2 regions of the Shewanella sp. MR-4 genome follow, and region 2 is predicted to be linked to the other one. Evidence: predicted binding sites of a transcription regulator. Region 2 holds the regulator's gene; the other holds the start of a gene.
What was found. Region 2 encodes FliA, which starts transcription of late flagellar genes. Its sites were predicted from a motif close to CTAAAGNTNNNNNNNNNNNNGCCGATA; they were not measured.
Positions count from the first base shown of each region.

Region 1: the regulator FliA is predicted to act here: its motif matches at 8,182-8,208, upstream of pomA (flagellar motor protein PomA).

Region 1 covers NC_008321.1:3,256,515-3,265,941, reverse strand. Annotated here, with positions in the region: gene SHEWMR4_RS14370 (FAD-binding and (Fe-S)-binding domain-containing protein) at 1-844, opposite strand, end outside; gene SHEWMR4_RS14365 (L-lactate permease) at 908-2,554, opposite strand; gene nadK (NAD(+) kinase) at 3,306-4,184, opposite strand; gene grpE (nucleotide exchange factor GrpE) at 4,284-4,895, shown strand; gene dxs (1-deoxy-D-xylulose-5-phosphate synthase) at 5,039-6,907, opposite strand; gene ispA ((2E,6E)-farnesyl diphosphate synthase) at 6,929-7,810, opposite strand; gene xseB (exodeoxyribonuclease VII small subunit) at 7,813-8,052, opposite strand; gene pomA (flagellar motor protein PomA) at 8,368-9,135, shown strand; gene SHEWMR4_RS14330 (flagellar motor protein MotB) at 9,139-9,427, shown strand, end outside.
Region 2 covers NC_008321.1:1,504,837-1,514,263, reverse strand. Annotated here, with positions in the region: gene SHEWMR4_RS06845 (chemotaxis protein CheW) at 1-6, opposite strand, end outside; gene SHEWMR4_RS06840 (chemotaxis protein CheW) at 14-1,021, opposite strand; gene SHEWMR4_RS06835 (ParA family protein) at 1,005-1,796, opposite strand; gene SHEWMR4_RS06830 (hypothetical protein) at 1,859-2,371, opposite strand; gene SHEWMR4_RS06825 (protein-glutamate methylesterase/protein-glutamine glutaminase) at 2,385-3,503, opposite strand; gene SHEWMR4_RS06820 (chemotaxis protein CheA) at 3,522-5,804, opposite strand; gene SHEWMR4_RS06815 (protein phosphatase CheZ) at 5,820-6,557, opposite strand; gene cheY (chemotaxis response regulator CheY) at 6,571-6,954, opposite strand; gene SHEWMR4_RS06805 (RNA polymerase sigma factor FliA) at 7,002-7,715, opposite strand; gene SHEWMR4_RS06800 (MinD/ParA family protein) at 7,708-8,589, opposite strand; gene flhF (flagellar biosynthesis protein FlhF) at 8,594-9,427, opposite strand, start outside.

The sequences.
Region 1 (9,427 bases), 1.8 Mb from region 2:
CCATGTTGAAAAATACCGCCATCGCCGAGGCTTTAAATTTGGCTTCATCGACCGTGTGGTAAGTGACTTCTTCGACGAAGGCTAAGGTACCTTCGGCGCCGACGATGAGATGGTTAATCAGATCGAACGGATCTTCAAAATCCACTAGGGCATTAATGCTATAGCCCGTGGTGTTTTTGATGGAGTATTTTTTGCGAATACGCTGCGCGAGCACCTCATTGCTGCGGGTTAATTTAGCCAGTGAGGCCAGTGAGTCGAGTAACTCGCCGTGGCTTTGGGTAAAGGCGGCCTTAGACTTATCGCAACCTGTGTTGAGCTCGGTACCATCGGCAAATAGCAGCTTAGCCGAGGCGATGGTCTGGTAACTGTTTTGCGCCGTACCACAGCACATGCCCGAGGCGTTGTTAGACACAATACCGCCGACCATGGCTGAGGCAAGGGTCGCCGGATCGGGACCGATTTTCTTATTGAGAGGCTTGAGCGCCGCGTTGGCATCGGCACCAATCACCGCCGCGCCTAAGGTGATCTTATTGCTGTCGGAACTGATTTCTATGGTTCTAAAACCGTCGTGGCCCAAGATCAATAAAATCCCTTCGCCAATGGCTTGGCCAGATAAACTGGTCCCCGCCGCACGGAATGTCACTGGCACTTTATGGGCACGGGCGATGGCTAAGGTCTGTTTCGCTTGTTCGAGGCTATCTGCGTGGACCACGATTTCAGGTACGATACGGAAATAACTGGCATCCGTTGACCAGGCAAAGCGGCGCACAGGGTCATTTGAGACGGCAGATTCGCCGAGTTGTTGAATAAGCTCTTTATAAACAGCGTCATAATTAATAGACATAAGTTACTCTCTCAACGCTAAAAATGACTAAGGCCGCCAGCGCGGCCTTAGGTTTCATTTGGCTTAGAAGCCACCCCACAGAGTTGCGATAGTGCCAGCTAGTAGCGCATAACCAATCGCCACAGGCATGGTTTTACGGATGATTTCAGATTCTCTACCTGCCATACCCACAACGGTAGCCGCTGCCACCACGTTCATTACACACATCATATTACCCGCGTTAGCACCTATACCTTGCAGTGCTAATACTAGCGCGTGGTTCATGCCAATGTTGTCGGCAACACTGTATTGCAGGCCGGAGAACATCATGTTGGAGAAGGTCGCAGAACCTGAAAGGAAGGCGCCGAAGATCCCCACAATCGGTGCCATCCATGCCCACACTGCGCCCATCGAATGGGCCAGCATGTCGGCTAAGGCAACAGGCATAGACGCGAGGCCCGCACCGTTTGCACCAGAGTTTAAGAAGATTTTCACCATAGGCACGGATGCGCCTAATGAGATGATAGTCGGTAACATCGACTTGCATGACACGCCGATAGATTGCTTAATCGCAGGGCTTTTCATCTTGAACAGGAAGAAACCTAAGATACACACGGCCACGAAGAAGGCGCCAGGGGCATAAAGTGTTGCAAAGCTCGCTTTAAGTTCAGTGCCCATCAGGCCGGTCCAGCTAATGTTGAAACTCGATAACCAGGCTTTGAGTGGGGCAACTGTGCGTGATAACACTAACAGTGCAGCCATGATGATATAGGGAGTCCAAGCGGCGATTTGTGAGAACTTAGTGGTCGTCTCAATTTTAGCGCCTTCTTCCTGATTATCATTTTCGGCAAAGTCATTCCAAGGGGTTTTAGGCAGTAAGTAACCCTTACGGGCAACGGGGATCACTAAGGCCATGCCTACCAATGAACCGATCACTGATGGGAATTCAGGGCCTGCAACATAGTTGATGATCCAAGCGGGCACGGTAAAGGCAAGACCTGCGAAAATCGCAAACTTCCAAATGGCTAGACCTTCTTTAAAGGATTTATTACGGCCGAAAAAGCCTGTCAGAATCGATACCATCACCAGTGGAATTAAGGTACCAGTGATTAAGTCGATAGTGATCATATGCATTGCAATGAACTGGGCAAAATCAGGGTAAGTACCGCCATGCTCGGCAATTTGTGCCGCAGCCATGCTCACACCACCTTGAGTTAAGCCTTGTTCCATACCAAACAGCACAGGTAAACCGATAGCACCGAATGACACGCTGGCCGAGTCGGCAATCAATGCCACAACGGCGGCGGCAACGGGTGGAACCCCCAGTAATACCAGCAGAGGGGCACCAATCGCAGCCGGGGTACCAAAGCCTGCACTACCTTCGATAAAGGCACCGAATAACCAACAGATAATAATCACTTGGACACGGGCATCGGCACTGATGTTAGTGAAGCCCGCGCGGATGGTATCCATCGCTCCTGAGTATTTCAGGGTGTTGAGTAGGAATACCGCACCGAAGATGATGCTTAATGGCGTGATGGCTGACAGTAGGCCTTCGAGAACCGATGCGGCTAACAGGGTAGTGTCCATCTGCCAAATAAACACGGCGGCGAGCGCCGTGACTATCATGGATATAGGCATAGCTTTGGACGCGGGCATTCTCAGTAATACGAGAAAGATCATTACACTGATCACTGGCGTCAAGCTGGCGAGGAGTTGAAGTATTGTCATGCTTGCCTCTACATAAAGTGGTCTGTTTTATTATTTATATTTGGATCTTACTAGTGTTTTTCTGTCTGTCCCTCTGACGGATAATTCAGCAGTTTTCACTGCCAATGCAGAGAGTCACAACATTCTGTGGTGTGTACTAGACGCTATTCGGGGCTTAACTAATATGATCTAGATCATTTTGACTGCTGTATAAAATGCTAATTTACAGTGCTGCGGGAGGCTTCTCTCATAGGATTTTCCTAACTGTGATCTATGTCACTCGAAGCTGGTGTTGTATATTTCTTTATCTGGCCATTTATCTAACATTTATTCTTTTAAGTTATAAAAATCGATATATTCGCTAAATTAGCTATCAGTATTGCAATTAACTGATCCATTTATTTCATTAATGAGCGTTTAATGGATTTTTAAGACAATATTAAGATGTGACTCATCTCCCATTTTTGTATTGCTTAGAAAATCACTCTGTCGAATTGATTATGGTAACGTGATGAATAAATGGGTTTTTATTGAAGTTTATTCCGCTGGGAATAATGAGATCGAGATCAAGTTTTAGTGATGGCTAAATTTCGCGTGATGAATGTCACTTAATGAAATTTGTTTTAATCTGAAATTTAATAACGGTTAACAAAGCCATTTACAGCTATGCAGCTGTAGCTCTCCATTCTGTTAACAACAGCTGTTAACCATTATCTTTTGCGATTTACCCTGGAAGCCTTGCTCGAGTTGGATGGGCCTCAATCTGGAGACCTTAAAACAATTTACTGCCCCAGCCGAGTTTACTCCGTAACACATGGAAGTAATTATGGCCTTTAGGATGAATAAGCCTGAGTTGCTCAGAGCTGCGGCGCACTATGATTTCATCGCCTGGCAATACGGCTAAATGTACGTGGCCATCGCAACTTACCTCTAAGTTTTCGCCATTTTCAGGGGAAACGACCATCTTAATGGTGCTGCAGGCATCGACCACAATGGGGCGGCACGACAAGGTATGCGGAAACATAGGCACTAGGATTAATGCCTGTAAATTGGGTGTGAGGATTGCACCGCCCGCAGATAAGGCATAGGCGGTAGAACCTGTTGGCGTTGAGACTATCATGCCATCCGCGCGCTGACTGTACATGAATTGGTTGTCTATATAGACTTCAAACTCAATCATATGGGCGATTTTACCCGGATGGAGTACCGCTTCATTGACGGCGGTATTGCTCGCTTTTAACATGCCATGGCGATAGACCTCGGCCTCGAGTAAAAAGCGGTGTTCGGTATCAAATTCCCCATCCAGCACTTTGGCGAGGGCTTCTTCAAAGGCATCGGGCGGTAAATCCGTTAAAAAACCGAGATTGCCACGGTTAACACCTATCACGCCCACATCGAAGCGTGCCAGCACTCTAGCGGCACCGAGCATATTGCCATCACCACCCACGACTATGGCTAAATCGCAGCGTGCGCCAATCTCTAATAAATCGACCGCCACTATATGGGTTCCCAACTCGCTGGCAACACGCTCTTCCACGAGAACTTCATACCCTTGCACAGTCAGCCAGTGGTGCAGACGTTTGAGGGTTTGATTTGTCCCTGGGTGGTGTGGCTTGCCAATCAGGCCAATGGTGTGGAACTTTGTGGTCATATTTATGCTAGATCTGGCCTTAGGCCTTGAAACGTCAAAATTGATCCCCATAATATGCCCAGAGTATTTAGAAACAAAGCATTTTTAGCTGGAGTGAAAATGAGCAACGAGTCGATTAAAGCAGAACAGGATCTGATCCAAGAGGGTGTAGAGTCTGAAGTTTCTACCGAAGAAGCGAGTCTGATTGACGAGCTTACCCAAGCCAATTTCCGTATTGAAGAGCTGGAACAGTTACTCGCTGACGCTTTGGCGAAAGTTGAAGAGCAAAAAGATTCAGTTATCCGTGCTGCTGCTGAAGTAGACAACATTCGTCGTCGCGCGGCGATGGATGTGGAAAAGGCTAACAAATTTGCATTGGAAAAATTCGCCAACGAATTACTGCCAGTGTTAGACAATATGGAACGTGCACTGCAAGGCACCAATCCGCAGGATGAAACCACCAAGGCGATTTACGAAGGTGTTGAGCTCACGCAAAAGAGCTTGTTAACCGCCGTGGCTAAGTTTGGGGTAAAACCTATCGATCCACAGGGTCAAGCCTTCAACCCTGACCAACATCAAGCTATTGGTATGCAGCCAAGTGCTGAATTCCCTGCCAATACCGTGATGTTAGTGATGCAAAAGGGTTATGAGCTAAACAGCCGTTTACTGCGTCCAGCCATGGTCATGGTGTCACAGGGCGGCCCTAGCCAAGAAATCAACATTGAAGCCTAAGTTAACGCGCTGAGCGTTAAGCGTTAACTAATAAAAAGGACTGCCGATGCAGTCCTTTTTATTTGTCTGTTGCTTTTCTATTTGCCGTTAATCGTGGTTTATCACGTTTGCAGTATTGCTGGGAGCTAAGCTCCCATCAACACTCAATCGGCAAGAAAGGCATTAATTTGCGCTAACATACCTTCGGCATCGAGTTGCAAATCATGGGTCACTTCTTCTGGAGAGCCATGTTTAATAAACTCATCGGGTAGGCCGATTTGCAGCACAGGTTTGGGCATTTTAAGCTTTTGCAGCAGTTCTAATACACCAGAGCCCGCGCCGCCCATAATGGCGTTTTCTTCCACTGTCACGAGCACATCGTGGGTTTGCGCCATCTCTTTAACCAAATCCACATCTAATGGCTTCACAAAGCGCATATCGACGACGGTGGCGTCTAAGCTTTCTGCGGCGGTTAAGGCGGCGGCTAAGGTGGTACCAAAGTTCAGCATGGCGATACGTTTACCTAAACGCTTAATCACGCCTTTACCGATTGGCAGCGCCGTCATGGCTTCTACCTGAGTCGCGCCAGTGGCGCTGCCCCTTGGATAACGCACCGCGCTCGGACCTGCATCATAGCAATAACCGGTATAGAGCATTTGGCGACATTCATTTTCATCCGATGGCGCCATGATCACCATATTCGGGATGCAGCGCATAAAGCTTAAATCGAATGCCCCTTGGTGAGTTGGGCCGTCGGCACCGACGATACCGCCACGGTCAATGGCGAACAATACAGGCAAGCGCTGCAGTGCCACATCGTGGATCAGTTGATCATAACCCCGTTGCAGGAAGGTCGAGTAAATGGCGACCACGGGCTTAAAGCCTTCACAGGCAAATCCGGCCCCTAGGGTCACTGCATGTTGCTCGGCAATGGCGGCATCGAAATATTGTTTCGGGAAGCGCTGCGAAAACTCCACCATGCCAGAACCTTCACGCATGGCAGGGGTAATGCCTAAGACTTTTTCGTCCTGTTCGGCAATATCACATAACCATTTGCCAAACACTTGGGAGAAGGTCGGCAGGCCCGGCTTAGTGGCTGGCTTCTTAAACTGTGACGGGTCAAATTTAGGTACTGCGTGCCAACCGATAGGATCTTTTTCGGCCGGTTCATAACCACGACCTTTTTTGGTCATGATGTGTAGCACTTGTGGTCCCTTTAGAGAGCGCATATTACGCAGGGTTTCCACTAAGGCATCGACATCGTGGCCATCGATCGGGCCGATATAGTTAAAGCCTAACTCTTCAAACAGAGTGCCAGGTACAACCATGCCTTTAAGGTGTTCTTCGGTGCGCTTGGCCATCTCTTTGATGACCGGCATGCCCTTGAGCACTTTCTTACTGCTTTCACGAATCGTGGTGTAGAGGCGGCCCGACATCAACTGCGCTAAGTGATTGTTGAGCGCGCCGACGTTTTCTGAAATCGACATTTCGTTATCGTTCAGCACCATCAGCATATCGTTGTGCAAATCACCCGCGTGATTCATGGCCTCGAACACCATACCGCCCGTCATGGCGCCATCGCCAATGACGGCGACCACTTTGCGTCCAGCCTGTTCTTTTTCGGCGGCAACGGCCATGGCTAATGCGGCACTGATGGATGTTCCGGAGTGTCCGACGCTAAAGGTGTCGTATTCACTTTCTTCCCGCCAAGGGAAAGGGTGTAAACCGTTCTTTTGCCTAATGGTGTGCATTCTGTCGCGGCGACCGGTGAGGATTTTATGGGGATAGGCTTGGTGGCCAACGTCCCAAATCAAACGATCAAACGGGGTGTTATAGACATAATGCAGGGCAACAGTCAGTTCGACTGTGCCGAGTCCAGAGGCAAAATGTCCGCTGGACATGCCAACGGACTTAAGAAGAAACTCCCGCAACTCATCGGCCAATTGAGGTAACAGGGCCTGAGGAAGCTGGCGGAGTTCATTAGGAGTGTTGGCCTGAGCCAACACGGGAAACTGTGAAATGTCCAAACTCATAGCGAGATACTTCGTCTCTTATTATATTCTTCGCTCAATGATATAGCGGGCGAAGTCTGCGATTAACTGGCTATTGTATGGCAATTTAGCCAGCGCTGATAGTGCCTCTTGGATCAGTTGCGCGGCGGTATCTTTGGCGCCTTGCAGTCCAAGTAGTTGCGGAAAAGTACTCTTATTGGACTCGGCGTCTGAGCCTTGGGGTTTGCCGAGTTCTTCCGTGGTGGCAATGATGTCCAGAATATCGTCTTGCACTTGGAAGGCAAGTCCTACCGCATGGGCAAATTCTATCATAGTCTGATATTCATCTTTTGGCGCATTAGCGGCAATCAAGGCTAACTCAACGGCGCAGCTGATAAGGGCGCCCGTTTTCATATTGTGGAGTTGAGTTAGGGCCTTAAGGTCAATGAGCTTATCGGTTGAGGCTAAGTCAATCGCTTGGCCGCCACACATACCACGGTAACCCGAGGCTTTGGCCAGCGCTCTCACCATAGCGATATGTTGCTCGCTGCTGATCCCAGTTACTGCTTCGGTAACAATTTCAAAGGCTAAGGTTTGCAGAGCATCCCCAGCAAGGATGGCGGTCGCCTCATCGAAGGCGATATGCACTGTGGGCTGACCACGACGAAGGTCGTCATCGTCCATGGCGGGTAAATCGTCATGGATTAACGAATAAGCATGAATACATTCAATGGCGGCGGCGCAGGCATCGAGCTTTTCGAGCGGCACGCCAAACATTTGCCCCACACTGTAAACCAAAAAGGGACGAATACGCTTGCCACCTAACAGTGCGCCGTGGCTCATGGCGGCCTTTAATTGTGGCGCAGTGTCTTCGAGTGTGCTGAAACGTTGTTTTAATTGGTCATCAACCCGTAGTTGATATTCTTTTATTGCATTGACTAACACGCTTATTCGCCCTCAACGGCATAGGGAGAGAGGGGCGCATTTTCATCCTGCTTGAGTAAAATGGCCACTTTTTGCTGAGCTTGCTCGAGTTTTGCTTGGCTGTTACGCACCAGATTGATGCCACGTTCAAATTGTTTTAACGCATCATCCAGAGAGACATCGCCCTGTTCTAATTCGGCAACGATGCGCTCGAGTTCACCAAGGGATTCTTCAAAACTGAGATTTTCGGGTTTCTTCGCCACGTTAATAATTCCTTTGAAAGAGCGGACACAAGGTATATCAGGGCGACTCAAGGGTCAAATTCAGTCGACGGATATTTGCTCAATAGCACGCTTTGTTGCTGAATTTTTTTCAGAAAATAGAAATTGTCGCTAAACTTGCTTAGTGCTTGTCCGATAAATGACAATAATAGCATTATGCTTATAATCATCCTTTGACATCATAGAGTAAGGCTCAGGTTAAAACACAAAGTGTAATCCCTATGCGGATGACATTTTGTATTATTTTGCGAATAGAGTCAGTATCATGTCGTTTATACCGAATATTGAGGAGCCGTTGTGGATTTAGCTACAGTTATAGGACTAGTCGGGGGCTTTGGTTTTATCCTTTGGGCTATGATGACCAGCGGCGGCATTGCAATTTTTATCGACGTGCCCTCTATCTTCATCGTATTTGGTGGTTCTTTCTTCGTCGTCATGATGAAATTCAATCTGAAACAGTTTTTCGGTGCGGTAAAAATCGCCATCAAAGCCTTTATGTTTAAGATTGATAAGCCTGAAGATCTTATCGAGCAGTCCGTGACTATGGCGGACGCCGCCCGTAAAGGCGGATTCCTAGCCCTCGAAGAAGCGCAAATTTCCAACAGTTTTATGCAAAAAGCCGTCGATATGTTGGTCGATGGTCACGATGGCGAAGTGGTGCGTGCCGCACTGGAAAAAGACATTGCCCTCACCGAAGAGCGCCACCGCAATGGGATTGCCATTTTTAGGGCCTTTGGTGACGTTGGCCCAGCTATGGGGATGATTGGTACCCTTGTGGGCTTGGTGGCCATGTTATCCAACATGTCAGATCCAAAATCGATTGGTCCCTCTATGGCGGTTGCCTTGTTAACCACATTGTATGGCGCCGTGGTGGCTAACATGGTAGCGATTCCTATCGCCGACAAACTCACCCTTCGCATGGGTGAAGAAATGCTTAACCGCAACCTGATTATGGATGCGGTATTAGCCATTCAAGATGGCCAAAACCCACGGGTAATTGAAGGTTTCTTAAAGAATTATCTTGCTGAAAAACAGCGGAAAATCGATACAACGGACGGAGAGTAGCCCATGGCTAAGTGCAACTGTCCACCGCCCGGAGCGCCGCTCTGGTTGGCAACATTTGCCGATTTGATGTCCCTCTTGATGTGTTTCTTCGTGCTGCTGCTGTCATTCTCCGAAATGGACGTGATGAAGTTTAAGCAGATTGCAGGCTCGATGAAGTATGCCTTCGGGGTGCAAAATAAGGTCGAAGTCAAAGATATTCCTAAGGGGACGTCTGTGATTGCTTTGGAGTTTCGTCCTGGCCGCCCCGATCCCACGCCGATTGAAATCATTAACCAACAAACCAATGAAATGA
Region 2 (9,427 bases):
TTTCATGTTTACCTCAACCAATGGAGTCCTGACAGCCTAAACCCGCATCAAGCATTTCAACTAAGGCTTGTACGTGCAAAATGCCACACATTTGTTCTTTCACTACACCAGCTAACCAAGGACGTTTCCCCGCTTTGCTGCGCCAGTTTACTTGCGATTTATTAATTTTTACTGCATTAACGAGGGACTCACAAGCTAATCCCCAATTACTGCCTTCTAATAATACAAGATATTGATAATTTACCGATTGCGCCAGTTTATCCGTGTATTTTTCTGGCATCACCCATGCACAGGTATCAACCAGATTTAACTGCTCTTCCCTATGGGTTTGCACCCCTAAAAACCATGAAGGGCGACCGATAATATGATTAATTCGCTCAACCTTAACTATCCCACCAAGACTCACTAAAGGCACAGCTAAGGTTAACCCAGCCACTTTAAAGAATAGTACTTGAAACTCATCATCGAGTACTTCTTGCAGGTCTTTTGTGATACTTGGAGGGGCAAACCCCACCTGAGTCTCGGGTGTTGTCTCAATGTCAATCTCGCTTTCCACCACTGCCGATGGTTGCTCAAATGTGACATTGGCATCGTTTTGCGTTGCGCCAGACGAAATATTCTCGTCATGAGCCACCTCTTGAACTTGAACCACTTCAGGTGCAACCTCGGCCATGGCCTCAGCTGGCTTGTCCTCAACCGTCTTTAATACTGGCGCAAGGAGTTTTTCCAAAGCCTGCTTATTAACTAACGGTGCTGGCTCATCAAGATGAGACATATTGCTGGCAGACTTTGCCTTCTGCGGCTGCACTTCGGCGGCGATTGTCACGCTAGCGTGCGCTTTAGCCTGACTGCGCTCGGCTAAAATGGCGTCATCGAGCAATTGTGCTTCATTTTTTTTCCCTGCCAAGGAAACCGCAGCCTCATTTCGAGGTGCATTTGGGGAAGCTACAGCTTTACTGTCTTCTTCATGCAACAATAATTCAAAAAAATCAAAAACAGTTTCATCAACCGATTTTGACATGGCCAAACTCCCCAGCTAAAAGAAAATCCAATAATCGCTCGTAAGCTTTTACGCCACGACTGCCGCTTGCATAATGGGAAGCGGGTAAATGTGCCAAACTGGCGTCTCTAAACTTAGTATCTACGGGGATCACATCTCGCCAAAGGCTGTCGCCATATTGTTCACTCAGCACCTGCAAGGCTGCAGGTGATGCCTTGGTACGTTTATCATACATAGTGGGTACGACGGTATAGCTATAACGGGTTTTCTTTGACCGCCCCATGATCTCCATGGTTTTCACCATGCGCTCGAGCCCTTTAATGGCTAAAAACTCGGTTTGCACGGGGATCACTATGTGTTGACTGGCCGCCAGCGCGTTGACCATTAATACCCCTAACACGGGTGGGCAGTCCACAATCGCCACATCGTATTCATCCGCTACCAGTGCCAATAAATTACGCAGCACCAGTCCCATGCCTTCTTGATGACCTAAGGCTCTATCGAGGGTGGCTAATGCCATAGTCGCGGGCAGTAAATCTAAGCCATCGACTAAGGTGGGCACTATGTGGGACTTCACTAAGTCAGAACTCAAGTTCTTATGCGCGACAAACACATCAAATAGCGAACCGGGTACCTCTTCAGAGTCTATTCCAAGGTAATAACCAAGCGATGCATGGGGATCGGTATCAATCATCAGTACACGTTTACCCCGTTTAGCGAGCGCGCCCGCTAAACTGGCTACTGAAGTGGTTTTTCCAACCCCACCTTTTTGGTTCGCAATGGTCCAGACTTTCAAAGAACTGACCTCTTAAATGTTGATTTTCGGCTATTCATATGCAGGTTTGCGTAACACAAACATTACTCGCCTTCCCTCGTGGTGACTCTAATGCCACCATTAGGCAAACTAATCACTTTCACCCCATCGGCATTTTCTGAAATCACCACAGGCACATTATTCGATTGAGATTGCGCTGCCGTCGATAGGACAGATGAGGTCTCTGGCCGCAATGATTCAGGCACAGGATCTACCGTGGCTTGCTGCAACGGTTTATCATCAGCTGGTTTCTCGAGCGTTGGCGGAATTTTCGTTTCGGGTGCCGAAAAAGTCTCGGGGCCTAAAGTCACCGCCTTTTGCTCTCCGGGTGAAGCCAGCTTTAACATCGCTTTGGTTTGATCCGGATGGGAAGCGAGCCAAGACGCAATCGCCTGAGCTTGTTCATCCGGTACCATAAGCAAAATCTGTGTCGATTCTAATCGCTTTACATCATCGCGTAATGCCATGATTTTTCGATGATAATCGAGACTTAACGCGGCTAGGCACAATATAGCGATTGCCATTAACACAATGATAAGCAGCATATTTGTGCTTATCTGTGTCTTGGACTTAGCCACGCGCAGACTCTTTTAAAATCGACTCAGCCATATTGTCCAGCGAAATAGACTGAGTAGCTATACCGGCACTGGCCACCGCCTGCGGCATACCATAAACCACACAACTCGCTTCATCCTGTGCCCAAATGGTCGCGCCCGCGGATTTCAGCATACGCGCACCTTCGCGGCCGTCGGCTCCCATTCCTGTCAACACTACCGCCAGCACATCACCGCCAAAGGCTTTTGAGGCAGAAGCAAAGGTGATATCAACACAGGGCTTGTAATTCATCTCAGCGCTTCCTGCCAACACTTTGACACGGCCCGTGACACCTGTCCGCTCAACCATCATTTGCATCCCGCCAGGCGCTAAATACGCGCATCCTGGACGCAATACATCACCATTCGCCGCTTCTTTGACTTCAATCTTACACAAACCATTTAAACGATTCGCAAAGGCTGGCGTAAAGGCCGCTGGCATATGCTGGATAAGCAAAATAGGATGCGGATAATTTGCGGGGAACTGAGTCAAAATTTTCTGCAAAGCAACAGGCCCGCCCGTCGATGTGCCTATCAGCAATAACTTATATTGTTTACCACTTGGACGAATAGATGCAGCATGTGAAGAACGAACTGGTGCAGGCTGCGTATGTGTCGATACCCCACCTAATACTGAACTCGCACTCGAACGAGGTGGCGGCGTTGGTGTGGTAGGACGTACCACAGGACGGAAAATCCGGCGACGACCTAAAGCCTTGACTCTTTGCTGCAATAGCAAAATAGCGTCATCTTTATTGGTCGCGATATCTTCGAATCGCTTAGGTAGAAAATCAAGCGCCCCCGCATCAAGGGCATCAAGCGTGGCCTTGGCACCATCATGGGTCAATGAAGAAAACATCAAGATAGGCGTTGGACACTTCGCCATAATCTCACGGACAGCAGTAATACCATCCATTACAGGCATTTCAATGTCCATTGTAATGACTTGCGGATTAAGTTCGGCAGCCATCTTCACCGCTTCGGCCCCGTTAGAGGCCGTTGCGATCACTTCCAGTTCAGGATCTTGATTGACTATTTCACTAACACGTCGTCTAAAAAAACTTGAGTCATCAACGACTAATACTTTAATGGCCATTCCATTCCTTATTGGAAACTAACTTTTATTTTTCGCATAGTGCTTTAATAATCCTGGGACATCCAAGATGAGGGCAATGCCACCGTCGGATGTGATTGTCGCCCCCGCCATACCCGGCGTGCCATGCAACAATGCTCCCAAGGGTTTAATCACCACTTCTTCTTGTCCAATTAAAGCATCAACAACAAAACCAATTTGCATCATCCCCAGTTGTACAATCACCACATGGCCGTGTTTCTTGTCACCATGTTTAAAGCTGGTTCTATTGCGATGTAACCACTGCTCCAGATAGAAAAGCGGTACGGCCTTGTTGCGGACAATCACAGTGAGTTGTCCATCGACAATATTGGTCTTGGTGAGATCGAGATGGAAAATCTCATTCACACTGGATAAGGGCAATGCAAACACCTGCTTGGCAACGTCTACCATTAAGGTCGGCATAATCGCCAAGGTCAGCGGCACTTTAATCTCAAGTATGGTGCCTTTGCCTTTCATCGAGTCGATATGCACGGTTCCGTTAAGTTGGGTAATACGGGTTTTCACCACGTCCATCCCAACACCACGGCCGGAAATATCTGAAATCTCCACTTTCGTCGAGAAGCCAGGCGCAAAAATCAGGTTATAAGCTTCACTGTCAGTCATCCGCGCCGCGGTATCCTCATCGAGTACCCCACGCTTGATGGCAATTTGCTTTAACTTTTCAGGATCCATACCCGCGCCATCGTCTTCGATTTTCAGCAGGATATGGTCACCCTCTTGGCTTGCAGACAGAGTGATGGTGCCTGTTCTTGGTTTGCCGCTGGCCTCACGGTCATTAGGCATCTCAATGCCATGATCTACCGAGTTTCGCACTAAGTGCACTAACGGATCAGCGAGCGCCTCAACTAAGTTTTTATCGAGGTCGGTCTCTTCGCCCACGAGGACTAAATCAATTTCTTTATTCAGAGTACGAGCTAAATCGCGTACAACCCGAGGGAAGCGACCAAAGACTTTCTTGATGGGTTGCATGCGCGTTTTCATCACAGCGCCCTGCAAATCTGCTGTCACCAAGTCTAAATTCGCTAGCGCCTTAGACATTTCTTCGTCATCACGACTAATGCCTAAACTCAATAAGCGGTTACGCACTAACACTAACTCACCGACCATGTTCATGATTTGGTCGAGTCTCGCGGTATCGACGCGAACAGTTGTCTCGCCTTGAGGTACGTTAGCAGAGGCTGCTGCCGCTGCTTTAGCAGGGGCTTTTTCAGCAACCGCCACATCAGTTTTGGCTTTTACCGCAGGAGGTGTTGCTGGTGCAGCAACACTGGCTTTAGGAGCGGCAGGCGTTGAAGGCGCGACGGCACTTGGAGGCGCTTTAGCGGGCTCGGTTTTAGCTGGAGCAGATTCGGCTTTCGCAGTCACTTTTGCAGGTGCACCGCCTTTACCGTGTAATTCATCGAGGAGACGCTCAAACTCATCTTCAGTGATTTCGTCCGAATCAACAGCTGGAGCGGCAGGCTTTGGTGCAGCGACAACTGCTTCAACTTTTGGCTTGGCAGGCTCTTCCACTTTACCTTTAAACTTGCCAGAACCGTGCAGCTCATCGAGCAGCGCTTCAAACTCGTCATCGGTAATATCATCGCTAGCGCTTGCGGATGTCGCTTGAGGTTTGCTGACATTTTGCACCGCAGGGGCAGCATCTGCTTGTGGCGCAGAAACTCCGGGGCCTTTTCCGGCGCCGTGCAGTGCATCGAGTAATGCTTCAAACTCCGCTTCATCGATTTCATCAATACTGGAATCTGATAGCTCTGACTTCTCAATCGGCATTTCTTCAACTGCGGCGACTTCAACCACAGTTTCTATAACAGGTTCTGGTTCAGGCAGTGACTCAGCTTCGGCATGACTTTGGCCTGATTCGGAAGGAAGCGGCTCACCGGAGCTCAGCATTTTTAATTTAGCCAATAATGCAGGATCGGCGGGATCTTGTTGCTCGCCTTGTTGGGTTTGAGCAAACATAGTGTTAATCGCATCGACAGCTTGAAGAATGATGTCCATTAACTCGGCGGAGACACTGCGCTTGCCTGTGCGTAATAAATCGAAGGTGTTTTCTGCTTCGTGACAGACATCCACCATGGGAGTGAGACTAAGGAAACCCGCACCGCCCTTTACAGTATGAAACCCCCTGAAAATGGCATTTAGCAAGTTAGTATCATCAGGATTGTTTTCAAGCGCGACCAGCTGCTCTTGCAGCAACTCAAGAATTTCGCCCGCTTCAATTAAAAAGTCCTGGAGTATCTCTTCATCTACATCAAAGGCCATCAAATTGACTCCCAGTTAGAAACCCAGACTCGATAGCAGATCATCGACTTCATCTTGACCGGTAACGACGTCTTGACGAAGCTCGGCATTCATTATCGGTCCTTCAGCTTCAATATTATTTTTCTGAGTAATCTGACTCTCAATCACGGGTTGCTCACCAAATACTGTCAGCATAGACACCAGATTACTTTCAACTTCCATCACTAGATCGATCACCCGCCGGATCATTTGTCCAGTCAGGTCCTGAAAATCCTGCGCCATCAAAATCTGGTTGAGCAATTCGCGTAAGCGATTGGAATCCAATTCGCTACGTGACATCAAATGCTGCACATTGTGGCAAAGTGCTTTAAAATCGCTCAGGGCAATTTCACGCCGCATCAACTTATCCCAAGATGGCATCACTTGCTGAATATTCGCCGTTAATGCATTTGCGAGCGGCAAGCACTCTTCTACCGCATCCATGGTTTTATTCGCGGCTTGTTCTGTCATGTCGATGACATAACTTAGCCGTTCCTTAGCATCGGGAATTTCGGTATTCGCGAGTTCAACCAAACGATTGTCAACTTGAAAATCCATTAATGCGCTATGAAGTTGTCTAGTCAATTTGCCAACTTCATCAAAGAGCTCCCTTTGGAGTGGAGCCGCGAGTTCCCTAAATAAATCATCTGCTTGAGCTTGTTCATTCGCGCTTAATAATTCAACTAAACGCTGAGCCTTCTCGAGCGTAATGAGCCCTGATGTTTGTGACTTCATAGCTCATCCCTGCTTAAGCGAGTCGTTCGAATATTTTATCTAACTTCTCTTTTAGTGTTGCTGCGGTAAAAGGCTTAACCACATAGCCGTTAACACCGGCTTGTGCGGCAGCAATAATTTGTTCACGTTTTGCTTCGGCGGTAACCATTAACACGGGCAAATGTTTTAGGGAATCATCGGCTCTAATAGCCTTAAGCAAATCAATACCCTGCATACCTGGCATGTTCCAGTCTGTCACGACAAAATCAAAGTCGCCCTTCTGTAGCATAGGCAGCGCGGTTGAGCCGTCGTCTGCTTCTTGGGTATTGTTAAATCCCAAGTCTCGCAACAAGTTCTTGATGATACGTCTCATTGTCGAAAAGTCATCAACGATGAGAATCTTCATATTCTTGTCCAAGGTTTCCTCCGGTGAGCTGACATTCTGTGCTCAATAAATAATTATACTTATGTCCAATGCTTGAGTTTGCCTTTGAGTCGCAACATTGCCTGACTTAATATCTGGCTAACTCGCGACTCGCTCACCTCAAGAATGGCGCCAATTTCTTTTAAATTCAATGCTTCATCGTAGTATAACGATAGCACTAGCGCATCTCTTTCGGGCAATAATTTTATCGCCTCTACTAATGCTGAATGAAACTGGGTCTCTGCTAGTGCTTCAAATGTACCATCACTCACATTATCGCTCGGAGTGAGTATATCCTGTGATACGCCTAAGTCTTCTATCCCTATGATTTTACCAACAGAAACATCGTTAAGAATATGATGGTACTCATCGAGCGTCATATCAAGTTTTTCTGCAATTTCTGTGTCGCGAGCATCACGACCCAACACTTGCTCTAACTCATCAATGGCTTGAGCAACTCGACGATTATTACGATGAACAGAACGGGGAACCCAATCGCCACGACGGATCTCATCCAACATGGCGCCACGGATCCTTATGCCGGCGAAGGTTTCAAACTTTGCACCTTTGCCACCATCAAACTTGGATGATGCTTCTAATAACCCCATCATCCCCGCTTGAAGCAAGTCATCGAGCTGCACTGAGGCAGGTAATCTGGCAAGCAAGTGATGTGCAATTCTTTTAACCAACGGTGCATACTGTTCAACGATTGACGTTTTACTGTCTAAACAAGTATACGCTGCGGCTTTATTCACTCGTTTTTTCCTCTTGAAAATCTGGTCGCTGAACTAAACGCTCAACGAAAAACTCCAAATGCCCACCAGGTTGCTGTGGTACTGGCCAACTCATGATCTTATTCGCTAGGCCATGGTACGCTATCGCAGCTGGAGACTTAGGATAAGCCTCAACCACTAACTTTTGTTTACGCACTGATTTGCGAAGGTTTTCATCAAATGGAATGGTCGCAACCAGTTCAAGTGCCACGTCCAAGAATCTGTCGGTCACTTTACTGAGTTTAGCAAACAATTCCATACCTTCGCGTAAACTGCGCACCATATTCGCAACAATTTTAAAGCGGAAAACGCCGTGTTCACGGCTGAGAATTTTGATTAACGCATAAGCGTCAGTGATGGAGGTTGGCTCGTCACAAACAACAACCAACACATCCTGTGACGCGCGAGAGAAACTGAGTACCATGTCAGAAATCCCCGCGGCAGTATCCACGATGAGAATATCAAACTGGGTACGCATCTCACTGAAAGCACGAATTAAGCCCGCATGTTGCGCAGGGCTCAACTCTACCATGCCTTGAGTACCCGAGGTCGCGGGGACAATGCCTATGCCCTTAGGACCACGGACAATAATATCATCCAGCTCAGCATCGCCTGAGAGTACATGGGAAAGGTTACGTTCAGCACGGATCCCTAACATGACATCGACGTTTGCCAAGCCTAAGTCGGCATCAAGCACTAAGACACGCTTGCCCTTTTCGGCTAATGCTACAGCGGTATTGATGGACACACTGGTTTTACCCACGCCACCTTTACCACCCGTAACCGCGATTACTTTCACTTTTTCGTTATAGGGTTGATTCATCATACGTAAACCACTTGCTTGATCCAGGGTCATAACTCTACTCAAATGCACAGGTCATATTATCTGACCACGCTGTGTCTGGTAACGATTGTTCTTCAGTGTTTTCTAAGGCCGCTAATGCCTGCTCAGCGAGCAGTAAGGTATCGGCGACTTTCATATCTTCGGGCACTCGCTGCCCATCCGTAACATAACTTAATGGCAACCCACTTTGGATCAACACACTTAATGCGCCCGCTAAAGACACGGATTCATCGAGTTTGGTGAGTACAACACCAGATAAGGGAATGCGTTTAAAGTGATTTACAGCATCTTGCAGCACGCGGCGCTGTCCTGTGGCAGACAGTACCAGATAACTGCGGATAGGTATTCTGCTATTTGCAGTTAAATTATCAAGTTGCTGGTAAAGCCGCATATCTCGTTGACCCATACCCGCGGTATCTATCAATACTAGCTTGCGATTTCTGAACTGATACAGAATTTGTTCTAGTTCAGCAAGGTCATGGGCTTGTTTGACTGGACAACCCATAATTTTGCCATAGGTGGCCAATTGCTCATAGGCGCCAATACGATAATGGTCTGTGGTAATCAAAGCCACTTGATCCGCACCATGATGGGCCGCAAAGCGTGCAGCTAATTTAGCTAATGACGTAGTTTTACCGACTCCAGTTGGACCTACCAGCGCAACAACACCACCTTGCTTAACGATATCATCACCTTGGTTATCAAGCATATTCGCTAGACTTTGTGGCAGTGCACGAACTAATTCTGCAGGGGTATAGTGTTGACTGAGCGCCGCTAACTTGTTCGCGACAGCTGGAGAAAACTCGGCTTCCAGCAACTTTGACTCCAGCATGGCACCGACAGGGTCGAT